DNA from 3 places in the Terrabacter carboxydivorans genome. Region 3 is predicted to be linked to each of the others. Evidence: riboswitches for the same ligand, from Rfam matches in the RefSeq annotation. Region 3 holds a riboswitch; each other region holds the start of a gene.
What was found. A riboswitch is a leader RNA that binds a small molecule or an ion and turns the genes downstream of it on or off. The one in region 3 is predicted to bind S-adenosylmethionine.
Positions count from the first base shown of each region.

Region 1: linked by a shared signal. The riboswitch ahead of ABD297_RS05520 (aminotransferase class V-fold PLP-dependent enzyme) and the one ahead of metX (homoserine O-acetyltransferase MetX) in region 3 are both predicted to bind S-adenosylmethionine.
Region 2: linked by a shared signal. The riboswitch ahead of ABD297_RS13795 (bifunctional o-acetylhomoserine/o-acetylserine sulfhydrylase) and the one ahead of metX (homoserine O-acetyltransferase MetX) in region 3 are both predicted to bind S-adenosylmethionine.

Region 1 covers NZ_BAAARE010000004.1:66,486-74,314, forward strand. The annotation lists gene ABD297_RS05510 (FtsK/SpoIIIE family DNA translocase) at 14-2,977, opposite strand; gene ABD297_RS05515 (MFS transporter) at 3,111-4,523, shown strand; SAM riboswitch class IV at 4,655-4,780, shown strand; gene ABD297_RS05520 (aminotransferase class V-fold PLP-dependent enzyme) at 4,817-6,262, shown strand; gene ABD297_RS05525 (endonuclease/exonuclease/phosphatase family protein) at 6,305-7,345, opposite strand; gene ABD297_RS05530 (ribonuclease J) at 7,431-7,829, opposite strand, start outside.
Region 2 covers NZ_BAAARE010000011.1:158,900-166,728, forward strand. The annotation lists gene ABD297_RS13785 (glycosyltransferase family 2 protein) at 1-649, opposite strand, end outside; gene ABD297_RS13790 (acyl-CoA dehydrogenase family protein) at 803-1,966, opposite strand; SAM riboswitch class IV at 2,142-2,261, shown strand; gene ABD297_RS13795 (bifunctional o-acetylhomoserine/o-acetylserine sulfhydrylase) at 2,350-3,666, shown strand; gene ABD297_RS13800 (LD-carboxypeptidase) at 3,719-4,771, shown strand; gene recQ (DNA helicase RecQ) at 4,807-6,747, shown strand; gene ABD297_RS13810 (Na+/H+ antiporter) at 6,766-7,829, opposite strand, start outside.
Region 3 covers NZ_BAAARE010000006.1:158,894-166,722, reverse strand. The annotation lists gene ABD297_RS08335 (RNA polymerase sigma factor) at 153-1,790, opposite strand; gene ABD297_RS08330 (universal stress protein) at 2,109-2,507, opposite strand; gene metX (homoserine O-acetyltransferase MetX) at 2,697-4,007, opposite strand; SAM riboswitch class IV at 4,023-4,137, opposite strand; gene ABD297_RS08320 (DUF4192 domain-containing protein) at 4,332-5,762, opposite strand; gene ABD297_RS08315 (YkvA family protein) at 5,896-6,585, opposite strand; gene ABD297_RS08310 (EcsC family protein) at 6,694-7,440, opposite strand; gene ABD297_RS08305 (MalY/PatB family protein) at 7,631-7,829, shown strand, end outside.

The sequences.
Region 1 (7,829 bases), on a different contig from region 3:
GCCCTTCGACGGGTCAGTCGCGCTCGCGGTAGCCGCGCGAACCACGGTCGGTGAGGTTCCAGGCGTCCTCGGACTCCTCGTCGTCCTCCTCGACCGTGCGCGTCATGTCGCCCGGCGTCCACCGGGCGGTCGGCACGGCAGTCGTCTCCTCGTCGCCGCGGCGCTGCTCCCCCCGCTGCGCGACGATCGCGGCGGTCCGCTGCGGAGCGACCTCCTCGGGCTCGTCGGGGTCGTCCGCGTAGTGGGCCGAGACCTCTGGCGGCTCGACGTCGACCGGCGGGGCGGCATACGGCTCGGCGGGCTCGATGAGGTCCGCGAGGTCGTCGTCGTCGACGGGCTCGTTGGGGTGGGGCACGTCCTCGCCGCGCAGCAGCGCGAGCGTCTGCTCGAGGTCGTCGGGCCGCACGAGCACGTCGCGCGCCTTGGACCCCTCGCTCGGGCCGACGACACCGCGCGACTCGAGCAGGTCCATGAGCCGGCCGGCCTTGGCGAAGCCGACACGCAGCTTGCGCTGGAGCATCGACGTCGAGCCGAACTGGGTCGTGACGACGAGCTCGGTCGCCTGGAGCAGCACGTCGAGGTCGTCGCCGATGTCGTCGTCGATCTGCTTCTTGGGGGCCGCGACGGTGACGTTCTCGACGTAGTTGGGCTTGAGCTGGGTCGTGACGAACTTGACGACCTCGTGGATCTCGGACTCGTTGACCCACGCGCCCTGCACACGCATCGGCTTGCTCGCACCCATGGGCAGGAAGAGCGCGTCACCCTGCCCGATGAGCTTCTCGGCGCCTGGCTGGTCGAGCACGACGCGCGAGTCGGCGAGCGAGCTCGTCGCGAACGCCATGCGCGAGGGCACGTTGGCCTTGATGAGGCCGGTGACGACGTCGACCGAGGGCCGCTGCGTCGCGAGCACCAGGTGGATGCCGGCGGCGCGCGCGAGCTGCGTGATGCGCACGACCGACTCCTCGACGTCGCGCGGGGCGACCATCATGAGGTCGGCGAGCTCGTCGACGACGACGAGCAGGTAGGGGTAGGTCGTGATCTGGCGCTCGGAGCCGGGCAGCGGCTTGACCTTGCCCGCGCGGACCGCCTTGTTGAAGTCGTCGACGTGCTTGAAGCCGAACGCCGCGAGGTCGTCGTAGCGCTGGTCCATCTCCTTGACGACCCACGCGAGCGCCTCGGCGGCCTTCTTGGGGTTGGTGATGATCGGCGTGATGAGGTGCGGGATGCCTTCGTATGCCGTGAGCTCGACACGCTTCGGGTCCACGAGGATGAGGCGCACCTCCTCGGGCGTCGAGCGCATGAGGATCGAGGTGATCATCGAGTTGACGAAGCTGGACTTGCCCGAGCCGGTGGCGCCGGCGACGAGCAGGTGGGGCATCTTCGCGAGGTTGGCGATGACGTAGGCGCCCTCGACGTCCTTGCCGACGCCCATGACCATCGGGTGCTCGTTGGCACGGGCGGTGTGGCTGCGCAGCACGTCCCCGAGCGAGACGTTCTCACGGTCGAGGTTGGGGATCTCGATGCCGATCGCGGACTTGCCCGGGATGGGGCTGAGGATGCGCACGTCGGCCGAGGCCACGGCATACGCGATGTTCTTCGACAGCGCGGTGACGCGCTCGACCTTGGTGCCCGAGCCGAGCTCGACCTCGTAGCGCGTGACCGTCGGACCGCGGGTGAACCCGGTGACGGCGGCGTCGATGTCGAACTGGTCGAAGACGCCGGTCAGCGACTCGACCACGCGGTCGTTGGCCTCGCTGCGCGTCTTGTGCGCCGGGCCGGGCGTCAGCATCGCGGGGTCGGGCAGGCGGTAGGTGATGTCGCCGCCGAGGCTCAGCTGCTCGACCCGTGCGGGGAGCTCGGACATGGGCGGCGGGATGAGCTCGGCCTTGGGCCCGACCTTGCTCGTGTCGGGTGCCCCCAGGGTCTTCGGGTCGGTGGCGTCGATGACCTTCTCGGCCTTCTCGCCGCCGGGACGCGGCACGACGAGGCCGGGGGGCGTCGGACGCTTCTCCCCCGGACGCGGGCGCGAGCCGGCCTCGTCCTCCATCGCCCGCTGCGCGGCCTGGCGGAACGCCTCGTCACCGTCGCGGTCGGCGAGGTCGACTGGCTTGCGGCGGGCGCGCCTGACGGCGGCGGCCGGGGCGTCGTCCGGCTCATCGGCCTCGTGGTCGTGGTCGTCGTGGCCGCGGTCGATGACGAGGGCCCTCAGCTGGCGCATTCGGGTCGGGATCATGTTGACCGGAGTGGCGGTGATGACGAGCAGGCCGAAGAGCCCGAGCAGGATGAGGATCACGAGCGCGCCGTAGGTCGAGACCGCAGCGGCGAGCGGGCTCGAGGCGAGGAAGCCGAGGATGCCGCCGGCGGCACGCATGCCGTCGGCGCCGTCGGGTGGGTTGGGGATGCCGTCGGCGAGGTGCGACAGGCCGCACGCGGCGAAGGTGAGCGCGATGGTGCCGACGACGATGCGGTTGGTGGCGGCGTCGTCCTGGGGCGCGCGGAGCATGCGCAGGCCGAGGGCGAGCAGGACGAGCGGGACGGCATACGCGACGCGACCGAAGGTGCCGGCGAAGACCGCGTGCACGACCTGGCCGAAGGTGCCCGAGACCCCCCACCACTCGCGGGCGGCGACGACGACCGCGAGCGCGAGGAGGGAGAAGCCGATGCCGTCGCGCTTGTGCTCGGGCTCGAGGTCGGCGGCGCTGTGGCCGACGCGGCGCACCGCTCCCCCGGCCATGTGCGAGACACCCATCCACGTGTTGCGCACGGCACCCAGCGGGAAGGGCAGCCCCCCGCCGCGAGCCCTGGACGGCGTCCGTGACCCGCCCTTGGCCGCCGGCTTGCGGGTGGCGGGCTTGCGCTGCGCCGGCCGGGTGGACCGGGCTGCCGGAGGGCGCGACGTGGCGCTCGTCGAGGACCCCTTGGCGCGGGTCGCCGCAGAGGTGCTCGTGCGCTGGGTGCTGGACGGACGTGACGCCATGCTCGCACCGTACGTCAACGCACCGGTGAACTCACGCGTCACACGCGCACCACGGGGCAGAGAATGGCCGGCCGCGGGCCGCGGTCCGGTGAACCCACCTCGGCCGCAATGCCGCCCGGCCTAGTCTGGAGAGGTGAGCACGGGGCCATCCCCGACCGAGGGACCCGACGCGGGAGCGGGCCTGACACCCGGTGCCCCCGCACTGCGGCAGCTGCTCCGGATCCGGCCCTTCCGCCACCTCTTCGCCGCCGGCGCCGTCTCCAGCTTCGGCGACTGGCTCGCCCTGCTCGCGACGACCGCCCTGGCCGCCGAGCTGGCCGCCGGCGGGGTGGGCCGGTACCTCGCCGTCTCGGGCGTCTTCATCCTCCGCATCGCGCCGGCCGTGCTCCTCGGACCCCTCGCCGGGGTCGTCGCCGACCGGCTGGACCGGCGCCGCACGATGATCGTCGGGGACCTGCTGCGCTTCGCGCTCTTCGTGTCCATCCCCGTCGTGGGGACGCTCTGGTGGATGTACGTCGCCATCGTGCTCATCGAGTGCACGTCCCTCTTCTGGAACCCGGCCAAGGACGCCACCCTGCCCAACCTCGTCCCGCCGGACCGGCTCGAGCTGGCCAACCAGCTCGGGCTCGTGGGCAGCTACGGGACGGCCCCCGTCGCGGCCCTGGCCTTCTCGGGGCTGTCGCTCGTCGGCGACCCGTTGCGGTCGGTGCTCCCCGGGCTCGACCCGGAGGGGATCTACCTGGCGATGTACGTCAACGGCGCGACGTTCCTCGTCAGTGCGTGGATCGTCTGGCGGCTGCGCTTCCCACCACGGCCGGCGCGCGAGGCCCTCGCGGGACAGTCCGTGCTGAGGACCGTGACCGACGGCCTGCGCGTCGTCCGGGACCGGCCGTTCGTGCGGGGGCTCATCGCCGGCATGCTCGGTGCCTTCGCCGCCGGTGGGCTCGTCATCGGGCTCGCCACGCGGTTCGTCGCGGACATGGGGGCAGGGGCACCCGGCTACGGGATGCTCTTCGTCGCGGTCTTCACCGGGATGGCGATCGGCATCGTCGGCGGCCCCCGGGCTCTGGCAGGACTCTCCCGGCCGCGCATCTTCGGCGCGGCCCTCGGCAGCGCCGGAGCGCTGCTGCTCGTCCTCGCGGCGGTGCCCGCGCTCGTCGTCGCGCTCCCACTCGCGACACTGCTCGGCGCGGTCATCGGCGTGGCCTGGGTCATCGGCTACACCCTGCTCGGCCTCACCGTCGAGGACGAGGTCAGGGGCCGCACCTTCGCCCTCGTGCAGTCGCTCGACGGCGTCGTGCTCGTGCTCGTCCTCGCGGTCGCGCCCCTGCTGGCGGCGGGGTTCGAGGCGGCGCTCTCCCTCCCCCGCACGCTGCACGTCGGCCCGTTCGAGCTCACCTACACCGGAGCGACGGCCGCCTACCTGATCGCAGGGCTCGGGATGGGCGCCGCCGGGCTCGCCGCGTGGCGCACGATGAACGACAAGCCGGGGCTGTCCGTCTTTGCGGAGGTGCGCCAGCTCCGGCGCAGCCGCCGCGGCGGGTGAGGAGGGGCGGCCCTGGCGCGCTCTGCACCTGCGCGCTCCCCGCGCACCGCGACGTCGCCTCGTCTCAGATGACGACACTGCGGTCTTGGCGTCTGGACACGCCCGAGCCGGCTCCCCTATGGTCCTTCGCAGGTCATGAGTGCCAGTGACAAGCCCCGGCTCGCTGGCCAGCAACCCTCCTCCGCGGTGGGGTGCTCCGGGTGACGACCAGGCCACCCTCGATCCGCTCGCGCGATCGAGGTCGGCAAGCGCGGACCCGCACCGGGTGGGTCCCTTGACCCAGGAGCACTGGCATGTCGGCCCTTCCTTCGACGCACCCTTCGACCCGTCCCTCGGCGCACCTCTCGACGCGCCCCGCCTCCCAGACGGCCACCACGCCCTGTGGCGGCTCGTCCGCCCCCGCCGTGCGCACCCGCGCCCTGCACGCCGTGCCCGAGGCGCGCACGCTGCCCACCGTCGTCGGCGCGCAACTGCGCGTGCCGACGCTCCACGGCGACACGGCATACGCCAACCTCGACCACGCGGCGTCGACGCCGGCGCTCGAGACGGTCAAGGCAGCGGTCGACCGGGCCCTCGAGACCTACTCCTCCGTGCACCGCGGCGCCGGCTACGCCTCGCGCCTGACGAGCGCCTGGTACGAGCAGGCCCGCGAGGAGGTCGCGGCCTTCGTCGGCGCGCGACGGGACGACACGGTCGTCTTCACCCGGACGACCACCGACTCGTGGTCGCTGCTGAGCAAGGCCCTGCCGAGCCGCACGACGGTCTTCGTCTTCGACATCGAGCACCACTCGACGCTGCTCCCATGGGGCCGTTTCCGCACGGTGCGCCTCCCGGTGCCGCAGACGGTCGAGGACGCCCACGCCCTGCTCGAGGAGGCGCTGGCCGACCACCCGTCGCGCCACCGCCTCGTCGTCATCGCTGCCGCCTCCAACGTCACCGGTGAGGTGTGGCCCGTCGAGCGCTTCGCCGCCCTCGCGCACGAGCACGGCGCCCGGATCGCCGTCGACGCCGCCCAGCTCTCGGCCCACCGCACCATCGACCTCGCCGGCTGGGACGCCGACTACGTCGCGTTCTCGGGGCACAAGACGTATGCGCCCTACGGCGCCGGTGTCCTGGCCGGGCGCTCCGACTGGCTCGACGCCGGCACGCCGTACCTGCTCGGTGGCGGGGCCACCCGGGCGGTGACCGAGGACGGCACGACGTGGGCCACCGGGCCCGCCCGTCACGAGGGCGGCAGCCCCAACGTCATCGGCGCCATCGCCCTCGCTGCGGCGTGCGCCACGATCTCGAGGCACCGCGACTCCATCGAGGAGCACGAGAGCCGCCTCCTCGAGCGGCTGCGCGCGGGGCTCGACGAGGTGCCCGGCGTCGAGGTCCTCTCGATCTTCGGCGACGACAGCGACCGCGTCGGCGTCGTCGCCTTCACCATCGAGGGCTGGGACTCCTCGCTCGTCTCGCAGGTCCTGTCGGTCGAGCACGGCATCGGCGTCCGCGACGGCAGGTTCTGCGCCCACCTGCTCGTCGACGAGCTGCTCGACGACCCGTGGGGCGAGCGCTCGGCGACCGCGGTCCGCGCGAGCATCGGTCTCGGGAGCACCCGCGAGGGCGTCGAGCGCCTCGTGGCCGCGGTCGCCTCGCTCGTCGAGGAGGGCACGACGGCGACGTGGACGCTCACCGGCAGCGGCTGGGCGGTCGAGGGCACCGACCCCCGCGACGTCGAGGTCGACCGGCCCTGGTGACCCTTCCCCCGGGCCGGCCTCGGGCGGGGCTCAGGCTCAGGCTCAGCGCGGCGGCAGGTGGTAGCTCGCCCACACGGCTGCGTGGTCGGCCCGGTTGAACGCCACCTGTCCGGCCTCGACGACCGTCAGGCCCCGGCTCAGCAGGTGGTCCAGCGCCGCGAATGCTGGCAGCCGGTGGCCGGCGAACGGCCACGTGCGCACCCACCCCTGACCGTCGGTGCGCTGGGCGTCGTCGAGGCCGTCGGCGAGGTCGCGGAAGCCCGGATGGCCGAAGCCGGCGTTGAAGTCGCCCGCCATGACGAGCAGCTCGTCGCCGTCGAGCCGCTCCTTCCACGACTGGAGGTCCCGCAGGCCCGCGCGCCACTCGGCGGTGTCGCCCGGGAGCGGCGCGGTGGGGTGGGCGACCTTGAGGCGGATTGTGCCGTTGGGCGCCGTGACGTCGACCTCCGGCTGGACGCTCCGGGTGCCCTCGACCGCCGGGTCCGTGCCGAGGCTGCGGACCGACAGCGGGTAGCGCGACAGCACCATCGTGCCGGTGTAGGTGTCGGCACGCGCGACGCCCTGGCGCTGGTTGAAGTAGTCGGCGGCTCCCTCGGCGTCCAGGCGGCGCATCATCGCGGGCGTCGCCTCGGTGAGCACCAGCACGTCGACCGAGTGGTAGCGCACGGCATCCATCAGCTGCTCGGCGTTGGCCGAGCCGATCCACGTGTTGGCCGACATGACCGTCAGGTCGCGGTCGGCCTTGGGCGAGGACGTCGCCTCGAAGGACGGTGCGGCGACCGTCGCCGCAGCCACCAGCACGGCGACGACCGGGAGCAGCATCCACCAGCGCCGCAGCAGCAGGGTCGCCACGGCGAGCAGCCCGAGGCCGACGACGACGAAGGGACCTGCCGTCTGGAGCACGACGACGGGGTATGCCGTGGAGTCGTACCAGCGGAGCGCACCGACCGCGCCGAGCCCGACGAGGACGACGCCGACGACGACGTCGACCCACCGCCGGGCCGGCGGGCGGCGCCGCGCCGACGGGGGTGCCGGTGGTGCCGACGGAGGTGTGGACCGAGGCGGCGACGCAGGTGCCGGCACGGCGTGCCCGTCCCCCGGATGGTCGGTCGAGGGGCTGTCGTCCCCGACCCGGCCGGTCCCCCCGTCGACCTCGTGCACCGTCACCTCAGGCCTGCAGCACGACCGGGATGATCATCGGGCGGCGGCGGATCTTGCCACCGACCCACGAGCCGACCGCGCGCCGGATGACCTGCTGGAGCTGCTGGTCGTCGCGCACGCCCTTGGCGACGGCCTCCTCGATGGCCCGCTCGACCTTGGGGATGACCTGCTGGAAGATCTCGGCGTCCTCGACGAAGCCGCGGGCCGTGATCTCCGGGCCGCTCGCGATCTTGCCGGTGGCGGCGTCGAGCACGACGACACAGGTGATGAAGCCCTCGTCGCGCAGGATGCGCCGGTCCTTGAGCAGCGCCTCGTCGGCCCCACCCACGCTGCTGCCGTCGACGTAGACGTAGCCACAGTCGACGACACCCGTCACCCGGGCCACCCCGTCGACGAGGTCGACGAC
Region 2 (7,829 bases), on a different contig from region 3:
CGTAGTCGCGGTACTGCCGGCCGAGGGCGCGCAGGTCGGGTCGCGGGCGGTACTCCACGGTCAGCTCGGGGTCGAACCAGACGACACCACCGGCCTGACGGATGCGGTAGTTCAGCTCCCAGTCCTGGGCGCGGGTGAACCTCGGGTCGTAGCCGCCCGCCGCCTCGAGCCACTTCCGGCGGAAGACCCCGAGGTACACGGTGTCGGCGGGACCCGGCTCGCCACCGGTGTGGAAGCGTGCGCCACCCACGCCGAGGGGTGAGGTCATCGCCACGGCCACGGCCCGCTCGGTGTCCGTCACGCCCCGCGCGAGCATGACTCCACCGACGTTGGCCGCGCCGGTCTCCTCGAGGACGCCCACGGCGTGCTCGATGTAGCCGTCGCTGAGGAAGCCGTGGCCGTCGACACGCACGATGATGTCGTGCGCCGCCGCGGCGACGGCGAGGTTGAGCGCCTCGGGGGTGCGACCGGACGGGTTCTCGACGACGGTGATCCGCGGGTCGCGGTCGGCCAGGCGCCGGGCGACCCCGAGGGTGTCGTCGTGCCCGGGGCCGACGGCCAGCACGATCTGGATCTCACCGGGGTAGCGCTGGGCGACGACGGCGCCGACCGCCTCCTCCAGGTGCCGCTCCTCGTTGAGCAGCGGCATGATGACGCTGACCGGAGGTGTTGGGTGCACGCGCAGGCGTCCTTCTCGTCGGGGTGGGGAGACTGGGGCGGGCGTCGCGGTCCGCTCCGGGCCGCAACACGGCTGGAACAGACTACTGCCCCTCGGAACCGCCTCCCGACAGCCCGGCGGCCGTCAGCGCAGCAGCTGCCGCGCCATGACGAGGCGCTGGACCTGGTTGGTGCCCTCGTAGATCTGGGTGATCTTGGCGTCGCGCATCATCCGCTCGAGCGGGAAGTCGCTCGTGTAGCCGGCACCGCCGAGGAGCTGCACGGCGTCGGTCGTGACCTTCATCGCGACGTCCGAGGCGTAGCACTTGGCGGCCGCACCGAAGAAGGTGAGGTCCTTGTCGCCGCGCTCGGACTTGGCAGCCGCGACGTAGACCATCTGGCGCGCGGCCTCGAGCTCCATCGCCATGTCGGCGAGCATGAACTGGATGCCTTGGAAGTCGGCGATGCGCTTGCCGAACTGCTTGCGCTCCTTGATGTAGGCGAGCGACTGGTCGAGCGCGCCCTGCGCGATCCCGACGGCCTGGGCGCCGATGGTGACGCGCGTGTGGTCGAGCGTGCGCAGCGCGATCTTCAGGCCGTCGCCGACCTGGCCGACGACGCGGTCGGCGGGGAGGCGGACGTTGTCGAAGTGCAGCTCACGCGTCGGGCTGCCCTTGATGCCGAGCTTGCGCTCCTTCTCACCGAAGGTGAAGCCCTCGTCGGACTTCTCGACGACGAAGGCCGTGACGTTGCCGCCGCGCGGTCCGTCGGGGTCGGTGACGGCGAGCACGGTGTAGTACTCCGAGACGCCGGCGTTGGTGATCCACGACTTCTGGCCGGAGAGCACCCAGCCGTCGCCGTCCTGGCGGGCGCGGCACCGCATCGACGCGGTGTCGGAGCCCGCCTCGCGCTCGGACAGGCCGTAGGAGAAGGTCGTCTCGCCCTTCGCGAGCGGCGGCAGGTAGCGGGCCTTGACCTCGTCGCTGCCGTCGAGGATCACCGGCAGCGAGCCCAGCTTGTTGACGGCCGGGATGAGCGAGGCGGACGCGTCGACGCGGGCCACCTCCTCGATGACGATGCACGTCGCGAGGGCGTCGGCTCCCACGCCGTCGTACTCCTCCGGCACGTGGGGCGCGAAGAAGTCGGAGGCGACGAGCGCGTCGTGGGCCTCCTGCGGGTAGCGGGCCTCGGCGTCGACGGCCGCGGCGAAGGGGGCGATCTTGTCCTCCGCGACTGCGCGGACGGCCTCCCTCAGGGCCTCGTGGTCCTCGCTGGTCCGGAACAGGTCGAAGTCGGCATTCGTGCTCACGGCGCGATCCTACTCACGAGTTCGGATTAGTAGGACGTCCTAGTGATCGACGCCACGACGAGCACGTCCACGCCCCCGCCATACCGCTCGCCGCGGCCTGTCGAGTGAGACGTGGCGTCCACGATGAGGACAGCCGCTCCCGGAGGACGGACACGCATACGTACACTCCCCGGTAGGTCATGAGCGCCAGCGACAAGCCCCGGCTCGCTGGCCGGCAACCCTCCAACCGCGGTGGGGTGCCCCGGGTGAAGACCTGGCCCGTCGACGCCACCAGGCGCTCGGGCAAGCGCGGAGAGACTCTCTCCCGCACCGACCCGTCGGTGCACCAGGTCCGCCACCGGACGGACCCCCGGTCATCGACACGACCCAGGAAGAGCAGACCGATGACCGAGCCCAGCTGGTCCTTCGAGACCAAGCAGATCCACGCCGGACAGAGCGCCGACGGCACCACCGGAGCACGCGCGCTGCCGATCTACCAGACGACGAGCTACGTCTTCGACAACACCGACCATGCCGCAAACCTGTTCGGGCTCAAGGAGTTCGGCAACATCTACACGCGGATCATGAACCCGACGACCGACGTCGTCGAGCAGCGCATCGCCGCGCTCGAGGGTGGCGTCGGCGCGCTCCTCGTCGCCTCGGGCCAGTCGGCGACGACCCTCGCGCTGCTCAACATCGCCGAGGCCGGCGACCACATCGTCGCGTCCCCGAGCCTCTACGGCGGCACCGTCAACCTGCTGAAGTTCACCTTCCCCAAGCTCGGCATCGAGGTGAGCTTCGTCGAGGACCCGACCTCGGTCGAGTCCTGGCGCGCGGCGGTCCGGCCGAACACCAAGGCCTTCTTCGGCGAGACCATCGCCAACCCCAAGGCGGAGGTCCTCGACATCGAGGCGGTCGCCGCGCTCGCGCACGAGCACGGGGTGCCGCTCGTCGTCGACAACACCATCGCCACGCCCTACGTCATCCGTCCCATCGAGTGGGGCGCCGACGTCGTCGTGCACTCGGCGACGAAGTACCTCGGCGGCCACGGCACGTCGATCGCCGGCGTCATCGTCGACGCGGGGCGCTTCGACTACGCCGCCGACCCGGAGAAGTTCCCCAACTACAACACGCCCGAGGAGAGCTACCACGGCCTCGTCTTCGCGCGTGACCTCGGCGTCGGCAGCCCCCTCGGGGCCAACCTGGCCTACATCCTCAAGGCGCGCGTGCAGCTGCTGCGCGACCTGGGCCCGTCGGCCTCGCCGTTCAACGCCTTCCTCATCGCGCAGGGACTCGAGACGCTGTCGCTGCGCATCGAGCGCCACCTCGACAACGCCGCCAGGGTCGCCGCGTTCCTCTCGGACCATGCGCAGGTCGAGCGGGTCGTCTGGGCCTCCCTGCCCGAGAGCCCGTCGCACGCGCTCGCCCAGAAGTACGCCCCCCGGGGCGCCGGCGCGGTGCTGTCCTTCGAGATCGCCGGCGGGCTCGAGGCGGGCAAGAAGTTCGTCGAGGCCCTGACGCTGCACAGCCACGTCGCCAACATCGGCGACGTACGCTCGCTCGTCATCCACCCTGCCTCGACGACGCACTCGCAGGGACCCGAGGAGGACCGCGTCGCGGCCGGGGTGACGCCCGGTCTCGTGCGCCTCTCGGTCGGCATCGAGCACATCGACGACATCCTCGCCGACCTCGAGCAGGGGTTCACCGCAGCCAAGGGGTGAGCCGGGCGCCGTCGGCGAAACCCGGATGAGACGGATCGGCATGGCTGGCACCATGACAGCCATGCCGATCCGCTACCCCGCCCCTCTCCGCCCCGGTGACCGGATCGGCGTGACCTCGCCGAGCTCCGGTGTGGGCGACGCCCTCTGGGGGCGGTTCACGTATGCCGTGTCGTGCCTGCGCGACCGCGGCTTCGAGGTCGTCGTGGGCGAGCTCAACCACGCGCCCTCCCACGTCAGCGGGCCGCGTGAGGCGCGGGCGGAGGAGCTGATGGGGATGCTGCTCGACCCGACGGTCCGGGCCGTCGTGCCGCCCTGGGGTGGCGAGACCGGCATCGACCTGCTCGACCTGCTCGACCTCGACGCCGTCGCAGCGTCCGAGCCCACGTGGTGCGTCGGCTTCTCGGACACCTCGACCTGGCTGACGCCGCTCACCCTGAGCACCGGCATCGCGACGATCCACGGGCAGAACCTCATGGACACCCCGTACGCCGTGCCCGACGGCATCCTCCACTGGGTCGACGTGGCCTCGACCCCGGCGGGTGGCGAGCTGGCGCAACACTCCCCCGGCCGCTTCCGCTCGGGCGGGTGGGACGACTACGCCGCCGACCCGACGGTCTCGCGGATGACCCTCGACGGTCGCGGCACGTGGACCCGCATCGACCCGGGCCAGGAGGGTGAGCCGGTGACGCTGACCGGGCGCGTCGTCGGGGGCTGCGTCGAGACGGTCGGGCTCCTCGCCGGCGGGCGCTTCGGTGACACGAACGCCTTTGCGGCACAGCATGCCCCGGAGGGCCTCGTCATCGTGCTCGACGTCTGCGAGTGGGCGTCGTACGACATCTGCCGCACGCTGCACGCGATGCGCCTGCACGGCTTCTTCGACGCGGCTACGGGCGTGCTCGTCTCCCGGACTGCCGCGCCGGGGCGCGACGGGTTCACGCAGCACGACGCGGTGCGCGACGCGCTCGGGATGCTCGGCGTGCCGATCCTCGCGGACGTCGAGTGCGGGCACGTCGCGCCCTACCTGGCGCTCGTGCAGGGCGCGTCGACGACCGTCGTGCACGACCCGGAAGCCGGCACGCACACGGTCACGCAGCGTCTGGCCTGAGGCGGGTCGGCGGCGACGGGTACGCTCGCCGGGTCATGGAGAAGCAGCTGGTCGGGTCCGAGCACGAGGTCGTCGATGCCGGGGTGACGGGCGAGGCACCCGCCCCGACGGACGGGCCGCCGCACGACGACGGGGCCGCCCGCCGCGTGCTGCACGACGTCTTCGGTTTCAGCTCGTTCCGCGGCTCGCAGCAGGCCATCGTCGACCGCGTCGTGGCGGGTCACGACACCGTCGTCCTCATGCCGACCGGTGGCGGCAAGTCGCTCTGCTACCAGCTGCCCGCACTCGTGCGGCCCGGCGTCGGCGTCGTCGTCTCGCCGCTCATCGCCCTGATGCACGACCAGGTCGAGGCGCTGCGGCTCCTCGGCGCGCGGGCGGCCTTCTGGAACTCCACCTCGTCAGCCGAGGAGTCAGAAGCCGTTCGTCGCGACGTGCGGCACGGCCGACTCGACCTGCTCTACGTCGCTCCCGAGCGCCTGCTCATGCCGTCGTTCCAGAGCCTGCTCGACGACGCGGCCGCGGGCGCCGGCCTCGCGCTCTTCGCCATCGACGAGGCGCACTGCGTGTCGCAGTGGGGACACGACTTCCGGCCGGAGTACCTCCGCATCGCCGAGGTCACCGCCCGGTTCCCCCACGTGCCTCGCATCGCACTGACCGCCACCGCCGACGCGTTGACCCGTCGCGAGATCCACCAGCGGCTGCGCCTCGACGGCGCCGCCGAGTTCGTCTCCAGCTTCGACCGCCCCAACATCCGCTACGTCGTCGAGGAGAAGACCGACGCCCGCGCCCAGCTGCTGCGCTTCCTCGAGCAGGGCAACGACGGCGCCGGCTTCCGCGGGTCCGCCGGCATCGTCTACTGCGTGTCGCGCAAGCGCACCGACGAGATCTCGACCTTCCTGCGGCAAAAGGGCTACGACGCGATCGCCTACCACGCCGGGCTGCCCAGCGAGGTGAGGGCCGCCGCGCAGCAACGGTTCCGACGCGACGAGGGCGTGATCGTCGTGGCGACCATCGCCTTCGGCATGGGCATCGACAAGCCCGACGTGCGCTTCGTCGCGCACGTCGACCTCCCGAAGAGCCTCGAGGGCTACTACCAGGAGACCGGGCGGGCCGGCCGCGACGGCGAGCCCGCGGTGGCGTGGATGGCCAACGGCCTGGCCGATGCGGTGCAGCAGCGCTCGTTCATCATGAGGTCCGACGGCAGCCCCGAGCACCGTCGCGTCGACTCGGCGAAGCTCGACGCGATGCTCGGCTACGCCGAGGCCTCCTCGTGCCGCCGGCGTCTGCTCCTGGCCTACTTCGACGAGGAGTCCGGCGACTGCGGCAACTGCGACACCTGTCTCGAGCCGCCCGAGCTGTGGGACGCCACCGTGCCCGCCCAGAAGGTGCTCTCGGCCGTGGTCCGCACGGGTCAGCGCTTCGGCTCGGGGCACGTCGTCGACGTCCTGCTCGGCAAGCGCACCGACAAGATCGTCAGCTGGGAGCACGACAGGCTGCCGACCTTCGGGGTGGGCAGCGACCTCGCCGAACCCGAGTGGCGCTCGGTCATCCGACAGCTCGTCGCCCGCTCGGTGCTCTCACCCGACCCGGACCGGATGGGCGCCCTCACGATCACGGAGGCGGCCCGACCGATCCTCGACGGCGTGGAGACCGTGGAGCTGCGGCGACTCTCGACAGCCCCGGCACGCAGCCGCTCGCGGTCGGGCTCGCGCTCGGCCTCCACCGCAAAGGCCGGCGGCGGGGCCAGCCCTGCCGACCGCGCGCTCTTCGAGCTGCTGCGCAGCGAGCGGCGCTCGATCGCCGACGCCGAAGGCGTCCCGGCCTACGTCGTGCTGCCCGACCGCACGCTCTGGGAGCTGGTGAAGGCCAAACCGGGCAGCACGGACGACCTACTCATGGTCAACGGCATCGGGCCGGTCAAGGCAGAGAAGTACGGCGCTGCGTTCCTGGGTCTGCTGGCCGAGCACGCGGGCTGATGGCCGGGGGCGTCGCCCTCAGCCGACGACCTCGTCGACGAAGCACCAGCGCCACGCCTCGCCCGGCTCGATCGAGCGCATGACGGGGTGCTGCGTCTCGTGGAAGTGAGCGGTGGCGTGCTTCATCTCCGAGGAGTCGCAGCAGCCCACGTGCCCACACTCGAGGCACAGGCGCAGGTGCACCCAGCTCGTGCCGTCGCGCAGGCACTCCTCGCACCCGTCGGGGGTCCGGGGGGCGGCGCACGAGTCGGCGCTCTTGAGGTGCTCGCACGGAGCTTCGATGGTGTCCACGGGCAACATCTCACTTTCTGCCAGACGGCTCTCCTGGTCGTCGAGACGATCGAGCATCGTCTCCTCGAGGTCGAGGCTGCTCAGCACGACGCGGAGCACGACGTGGTCGGCGCGGCCCTCGTCACGCAGCCGCAGCACCTCGTCGCGCTCGGCCTGGAGCATCTGCATGCGGGCTCGGCGGTAGCGGGCGCTCGGCGTCTCGTCGGCGTCGCCGCTCTGAGGTCCGAGGCGCTCCCACATCTGGTTGAGCCGGTCCTCCGACCGGGACCGCAGGATGTCCCTGGTCGCCTCGTCGAGGTCCTCCATGCGGTCGAGGACGTCGAGCCCCGAACGGGTCGCGGCCTGCAGGACCGTCGCGGCCTGGAGCGCGTCCTCGCGTGGGTCGGGGCCGCGCACGTCGAGCCGCCGGGCGAGCGCGGGCAGGGTGGTGCCCTGGATGAGCAGCGTCCCGATGGTGACGACGACCGCGATGAGCACGAGCACGTCGCGGTGCGGGGTGTTCTGGGGCAGCAGGAGGGCTGCGGCCAGCGTCACCACGCCGCGCATGCCGGCCCACGAGAGCACGACCGTGTGGGTCCACGGCGCCTGCGCCTCGTTGCGGAGCAGACGGGTGCTGACGAACCGGAACGGCACGACCCAGAGCGGGCGCAGGAGCAGCACGGCGACGAGGGTCCCGACGGCAGCGAGGGTGATCTGCCCGGTGGACAGGCTCGACCGCCGGACGTCGGCCACGACGTAGAAGACCTGGAGGCCGATGAGCAGGAAGACGGCGTTCTCGAGGAGGAACTGCA
Region 3 (7,829 bases):
GCATACGGCATACGGCATACGGCATACGGCATACGGCATACGGCATACGGCATACGGCACCCTCGGGCGTCTCGGGGCGCGCGCGACGCGAAGGAGCCCACGACCCGACGGTCGTGGGCTCCTTCGATGGTCCGGGACGCTGCGGCTCGACCTCAGTCGAGGTAGTCGCGCAGGACCTGGCTGCGGCTCGGGTGGCGCAGCTTGCTCATCGTCTTGGACTCGATCTGACGAATGCGCTCACGCGTCACGCCGTAGACCTTGCCGATCTCGTCGAGCGTCTTCGGCTGGCCGTCGGTCAGGCCGAAGCGCATCGACACGACGCCCGCCTCGCGCTCGGAGAGCGTGTCGAGGACCGAGTGCAGCTGCTCCTGCAGGAGCGTGAAGCTCACGGCGTCGGCCGGGACGACGGCCTCGGAGTCCTCGATGAGGTCACCGAACTCGCTGTCACCGTCCTCACCGAGCGGCGTGTGCAGGGAGATGGGCTCGCGGCCGTACTTCTGGACCTCAACGACCTTCTCGGGCGTCATGTCGAGCTCCTTGGCGAGCTCCTCCGGGGTGGGCTCGCGGCCCAGGTCCTGGAGCATCTGGCGCTGCACGCGGGCCAGCTTGTTGATGACCTCGACCATGTGGACCGGGATGCGGATCGTGCGCGCCTGGTCGGCCATGGCGCGGGTGATGGCCTGGCGGATCCACCACGTCGCGTAGGTCGAGAACTTGTAGCCCTTGGTGTAGTCGAACTTCTCGACCGCACGGATGAGGCCGAGGTTGCCCTCCTGGATGAGGTCGAGGAAGAGCATGCCGCGACCGGTGTAGCGCTTGGCCAGCGACACGACGAGTCGCAGGTTGGCCTCGAGGAGGTGGTTCTTGGCCTTCTTGCCGTCCTGGGCGATCCACCACAGCTCGCGCTTGAGCTTCATGTCGATCTTGTCGCCGGAGTTGAGCTTCTCCTCGGCGAACAGGCCGGCCTCGATGCGCTTGGCGAGCTCGACCTCCTGCTCGGCGTTCAGGAGGGCGACCTTGCCGATCTGCTTGAGGTAGTCCTTGACGGGGTCGGCGGTGGCGCCGGCGGTCACGACCTGCTGAGCCGGGGCGTCGTCCTCGTCGTCGTCGCGGATGACGAAGCCGGACTCCTCGGTCTCCTCCGTCTTGGCGGCGGCAGCCGGGGTCGCGCCGTCCTCGGCGTCCTCGTCGCTGTCGTCGCCGGCCTCGACCGGCTCGACGACGACGTCCTCGAGCTCGCCCACCGGGGCGTCGTCGGGACCCTCGTCATCGGCCTCGTCGCCGGCGACGTCGACGCCGTCCGCGGAGGTGGCCTTCTTGGCCGCGGTCTTCTTCACCGCCGCCTTCTTCGCGGCGACCGGCTTGGCAGCAGCCTTGGCAACCCCGGCGTTGGTGGCGGCCTTCCTGGCCGTTCCCGTCGCGGTCGTGGCAGCCTCGTCGGCGGCCGGAGCCGCCGCGCGGGCGGCCATCTTGGTCGTCGTCTTCTTGGCGGCGGTCTTGGTGGTCGCGGTCGTCGTCCGCGTCGCGGACTTCGTCGCCGCGGCAGTGCTGGTGCGTGCGGTGGCCACAGTGCCTCCCTTGGTCCCTGTTCGGGTCTTCTTCGTCGTGGTGACGTGCGGCGCGTCGACAACGATCTCGATGTCGTGGGCCTCGAGGGTCGTGAGGACCGGCTTCATCTGCTTCAGGTCGAGACCGGCGTCGACCTGAGCACGCGCGATCTCAGTTCCCGTGATGGTGCCGTTGGTGCTGCCCTTGACCAGGAGCTGCATGATCGCCTCGTGCTGGAACACCTTCGGCAGGGTCTTCGGAGCTCCAGCGGTTGTTGCCTTGGGCACGGATGCAGTCGCCTTTCGTCGCAGGTCTCGTTGTGTCGACCCGATTCCGGGCATGCATCATCACAACGAACGAGAATGGGGGTTGGTGCCGGGAAGGCTTGGCCGGTTGGAGTCGGTCCCTGTTTCGATCTCTCGGTGCGCCTTGTGCGATCCCGTACTACGACATTATAAAACGGCGGATGCCATCTGGGCGAACGCGCGTCGAACCCGCGCACGGCGCGCTCGTCCTGACGAGGGCCGGAAGACCCCGTCCCACCCCCGCGAGAGGGACTTTCAGTCGCCCTTGACCGCCAGCACCGGGCAGCTCGCGTCGAGCAGGATGCGCTGGGCGTTGGAGCCGAGGATCAGCTTGCCGACCGGGCTGCGCCGGCGCAGGCCGATGACGATGAAGTCGGCCTTCTCCTCCTCGGCGACGGAGATGAGGTCCTCGGCGGGGTCGTTGCCCCGGACGAGCTGGCGCACCTCGTGCTCGAGCCCCTTCTCCTCGAGAACGGCCTGCACGCGGGCGAGCTCGGTCTCGAACTGTCTGGCCTCGTCCGCGTCAAAGTCCTTGCCCCCTCGGTGGGAGCTGATGACGACGAGCTTCGCACCACGCAGGACGCACTCCTCGGCGGCTCGCTTGAGCGCCGCGCGACCTTCCTTGGTGGCGACATAACCAACGACGATGGCCACTTTCCCGGACCTCCTTGGGACGGAAACAACCAGTGCTCGCACCGTACCCGATATCGAGGCGCCCGGCGCGTCCCGCGCCGGGAGTGCCGAACGTGCTTCGTCACACCCCCGGACGGTCCTGCCGGCCGGCCCGCGAAGGGCTCGGTCGCAGCATCCGGGTCGACGAACCGCCCCGCCCCGCAGCAGGGCTCAGCCGCGGCCACGCTCCAGGGCGTCGCGGATGATCCGACCCACCTGGTCCTCCTCGATGAGGAACCCGTCGTGGCCGAAGTCGGACACGATGTGGGCGCGGCGCGACACCGGGAGCGCGGCGTGCAGGTCGTCCGACAGACGCGGCGGGTAGAGCCGGTCGGTGTCGACGGAGACGACGGTGCAGTCGGCACGGACCCGGCTGAGCGCCTGCTGCACCCCGCCGCGGTCGCGACCGACGTCGTGGGAGTTCATCGCCTCGGTCAGCACGACGTAGGAGTTCGCGTCGAAGCGGCGGGCCAGCTTGCCTGCGTGGTGGTCGAGGTAGGACTCGACGGCGAAGCGCCCCCGGTCCCCCGCTCGGAGCGGGTCCTCGCCCAGCTGCGCAGCGCGACCGAAGCGCTCGTCGAGCTCGCTCTCGGTCCGGTAGGTGATGTGGGCGATGCGGCGCGCGAGGCCGAGGCCGGCGTCCGGACGGCGGTCACCGGCGTAGTAGTCGCCGCCGGCGAAGTCGGGGTCCTGCCGGATGGCGAGCAGCTGCGGCTGGCACCAGGCGATCTGGTCTGCCGTGGCGCTCGGCGTCGAGGCGAGCACGATGCAGCGGTCGACGTCGTCAGGATGGGTGACCGCCCACTCGATGGCACGCATGCCGCCCATGGACCCGCCGACCACGGCGGCCACTCTGGCGATCCCCAGCCGGTCGAGCAGCAGACGCTCGGCCGCTACCTGGTCGCGGACGGTGACGTAGGGAAAGCGGCTCCCCCACGGCTGGCCGTCGGGGGCCGGGCTCGACGGGCCGGTGCTCCCCTGGCAGCCGCCGAGGACGTTGGAGGCGATGACGAACCACTCGTCGGGGTCGACCGGACCGCCGGACGCCACGAGGGAGTTCCACCACCCCGGCGACGCGTGGCCGGGGCCGGCCTCGCCCACGACGTGGCTGTCACCGGTCAGGGCGTGCTCGACGAGGACGACGTTGTCGCCGGCCTCGTTGAGCCGGCCCCACGTCTCGTAGGCGATCCGGACGTCGGGCAGCACGCCGCCCCGCTCGAGCTCGACGTCACCGATGTGGACGAACTGGCGTCCGCCCACCGGGTCGCCCTCACGCCAGGCGCCGTCCGACACCCGTCGCGGCGGGTCGGCCGGACCGTCGACGTGGGCCTCTGCGCCGGCCCGTCCGGACGGTGCACCTGACGGGTCGACGCCGGACGGCGTCCGGGTGGCCGGGCCGAACCCGTCGCGGGCTGGTGAGCCATCGGCCGCGTGGCGCGCGGGCGACACACGCGTGCTCTGCTTCCGGTGGGTGACGGTCATCGGGGTACTCCTCGGTCCTCGCGCTTGCACGCACCCGGGACGGGTGTGGCCTGGTCCTCACCCGGGGCACCCCACCGCGAAGGAGGGTTGCCGACCAGCGAGCCGGGGCTTGTCGCTGGTACTCGTGACCTGCCACAACCATACGCGAGGAGCCGACCGGAGGAGATCGACCGGTCCACGACATGGACGCCCGAGGTTGCTCGTCGGGGCTCTCGACTCCTCCCACCTGGCGGACACGTGGGTCGACCCGCCCGCTCCGTACGGCGTCCGTGATGGCCCGGGTTCCAAACAGCCTCCGACGGCCTCCGGTGGCCCTGTCGGCGCTCAGGCGCAGCGCGACGGTCGGACACCGTGGTCGAGGGACCGGCGCACGAGGCGGCTCAGCCGGTGCTCCGGCTCGAGCTCGAGCGCCTGGTCGACGGCGACTCCGGCGCGGGCCCCGTCCCCGCACCACCACGCGACCGACGCCACGACGGAGAGCACCGGCGCCGCGTGGGCCGCCGGCGTGAGCCGGCAGACCTGCTCCAGACGCCCGAGCACCACGCGCGGGACCGCTGCCGCCTCCCAGTCGTCCCAGCCCTCGCCCGTCTCCTGTTCGTGCCCGTCGTCGATGCCCTCCCAGTCGTCGGGAGCGATGCCCGACCCGGCGAGCCGCGCGAGCTCGCTGAGTTCGGCGGTGTCGCGCGGGTCGTCGCCGTCGAGCGCCTCCAGCGCGTCCGGGCCGAGGTCGAGCAGGGCGTGCAGAGCCCGCAGCGCCTCGCGGTCCGACGCCGACAGGCGGGAGGCGATGTCGTCCCCGACCTCCGTGTCCCTGCCCGATCCGTCGGCACCCGGACGTCCGGCGCCGTCGGACCCGGAGGCGAGCCGCAGGTGGGGACCGAGGAGCACGTCGAGCATGACGACGAGCTCCTCGGGGAACGTGTCGAGCGGCACCGTGCCCGGGCACAACCAGCCGATGAGGGCGTCGCGGAACTCGACGTCGCGCAGGGGGCCGACGAGCGAGGGCAGCCAGTGCTCCATGCCGTAGCCCTCGACGTCACCACCCAGCACGCCGCCCCAGGCGACGAGCGCATCGTTGACGAGGAACTGGCGCGGGCTCGGATCCCCGCCGTCGAGCAGGCCGAGCTCCGACCCGGCCACCTTCGACCGGCGAGAGCCTCGTCGACGTCCGGACGAGGCAGGCTCGTCGCAGATGGCCCCTCCCGCCGCCCGGTAGCGGCGCTGCCAGTCCTCGATGGCGGTCACGGCCAGGTCGTGACGCGGCTCCGTCGGCTCCAGTGGCTCGACGAGACGGGCGAGCTCGTCGCGGTCCGGGAGCACCGCGTGGCCGAGAGCCACGTAGCTTGCGACCGCAGGGACCTCGGCCTGCTCCGGGAGCAGCCAGCCCTCGTCGGGGCAGCAGTCGCAGCCGACGGACCGCCAACGCCCGCCGCGCAGGACGAGACGCTCCCTGACGACGACCCGCTCTGCCTCGACGCCGTCGGCGAGGGCCTCGAGCAGGGGCAGGGACTCGTCGGGGATGTCCTCGAACCCGACGATGGCCACGGACGAGGGCGAGCCCTGCAGCAGGGTCGGCAGGGTCTGTGCGGCTGCCTCGAAGGCGAGTGACGGGTCGATGACGTCGAGGCGGGCCACGAGACCGAGCCGTTTGCCGTGGAAGCAGACCACGACGACACTGCGCTCGGGCTGGAAGCCCAGGTGGAAGGGGATGATGGTCAGCAGCTCGGCCGGCCCGGACAGTGAGATCTTCGGCATGTGCCGAGCCTCGCCGCCCGCGCCGGTTCTCGGTCGGCCCATCGATCCGCCTGTGGACGAAGGCCGTTCGCCGCAGAGAGGTGTGGACCGACGCCGTCGCCGTGCGGGTCGAGCCGTCGTCGCGCGACCGGGCTCAGCGCTCCAGGCGCTTGCGCACCGACTCGAGCACGTAGTCCGTGGCGGCCTGCCTGGCGCCCTCGGGCAACCTGCTGCGCTCCCCCGTTCCGGGCCCCGCAGACTTCCTCGCAGCCGGGTCGGGGCTGGTGCGACCGCCCGTGGCCCCTGCGGTCGGGCGCGGCCGCGAACCGCCTGAGCTCACGCGCGCGACGCCACCGAGGAGGCGTCGCGGTGCCGCAGCACCGGTCTCGTCGCGGTCGCGGCGCAGCCCGTCGGCGCCGGCCGGATCCGCGCCGCCCCGGCCTTGCGCAGCCCCTCCCGGCGCTGCCGGCGCGGTCCCGGGTGACGGCTGGAACGCCCCCGACCGGCGCAGGCCCTGGCCTGCCTCCCACGCGAGGAACCGGTCGGTCTCCTCGAAGAACGCCGTGACCGCCCACGAGATGACGACCGCGTCGTCGGCGGCCCCCACGACGGGGAGGAACGCCTCCGGCACGAGGTCGACCGGGGAGGCGACGTAGGCCACCGCCCCCGCGACGAGCCCGAGCCGCTTGAGCGACGTCCCGGCATACGTCCGTTCGAGGGTGCAGCGAACGAGGCGCGGCACCGCCTGCACCCGTTCGGGCAGACTGGGCGCCCCGGGCCGCGTGGAGGCTCGCACGACCGAGGCGACCGTGGCGGCCAGCTTGATGCGGGATGCGGTCTTCATGCCCGGCCCAACGAGCAGGAGGGCGAGGCGATTCCCCGTTGCCGGCAGCGATACGGGACGGTGACCTGATGGTTGCTCATCGCGCAGGCCAAGACAGCAGCGCCGACCTCAGCGGCCGAACGTCTCGACGGGCGGGAACTCCTTGGCGGCCTGCTTGCCGATGCGGTTCAGCATGTAGACGTCGACCCCTGCACCGATGAGGCCACCGACGAGGGGCACGGCCCGCCCGAGCCGGGCGAACGTGCCCTGACCGATGCGGCCGAGCAGCCGGAAGCCGACGGCCTTGTTGAGGACCATCAGCGCCGGAGCGGGCAGCCGGTCGAAGGCGACCGACGACAGCTTGCCGCCGGCGGCCTGCAGCCCGGCCTTCTTGAGCAGGTCGTCGCTGTCCGCGCCGGCGAGCGTCAGCAGTACCGCGGAGCGGATCTCGGGCTGGTCGATGTCGTAGCCGCGCACCTTGGCGGTGGCAGCCGTCATGCGCGTGGCGAGGAGGTAGAACTCGAGCACGTTGGCGGGCAGCGACACCGGCATCGTGAAGAAGCCGCCCAGACCCGTGGCGAAGCCGCCGACGGCACCGAGCTGACGGTGGTCGCGCACGATGACGCGCAGGGCCTGGTCGGCGTCGCCGCGCGCGTGCTTGAGGGCGTTGGCGGCGACCTCGTGGGCGGAGTCGAAGGGGCCCTTGCCGTCGATGCCGACGTCGAGGAGGCGCTCGACGAGCCGCGTCGCGGCTCCGGAGAGCCCTCCCTCTGCGGGCAGCGCCGCGCGCTCGAGCGCCCCGGCGTCCTTCGATCGCCGCAGCTTCGCGGCGGTCGCGTTGGATGCCTCGACCGTCTCGTTCCTGCCCCAGCCCATGATGCCCACCAGTTGCCACCCTCTTAGTCCGACGTCTTCATCTGCGGTCCCGCCGCCGACGACACCGTATGCCGCGGCAATCGGCCGTGGCACGTTCGTACCCAGTCGACCGCAGGGCGGCACGGCGACGCCGCGCAGCAGGACCGGGACCGCGCGGGACGACGTCGGTCGCCTCTCGTAGGGTCGCCCCATGGGCAAGACGACGAGCGGGCAGCCACCGATCCTCGGCGTGCCGCTGGAGGACCTGCGACGCGACCGCACGTCGGTGAAGTGGGGCGTGCACGGTCCGGACGTCATCCCGATGTGGATCGCCGAGATGGACTGCGCGCCGTGCCCGGCCGTCGTCGATGCCGTGAGCGCGGCCATGGTCCGGGGCGACACGGGCTACG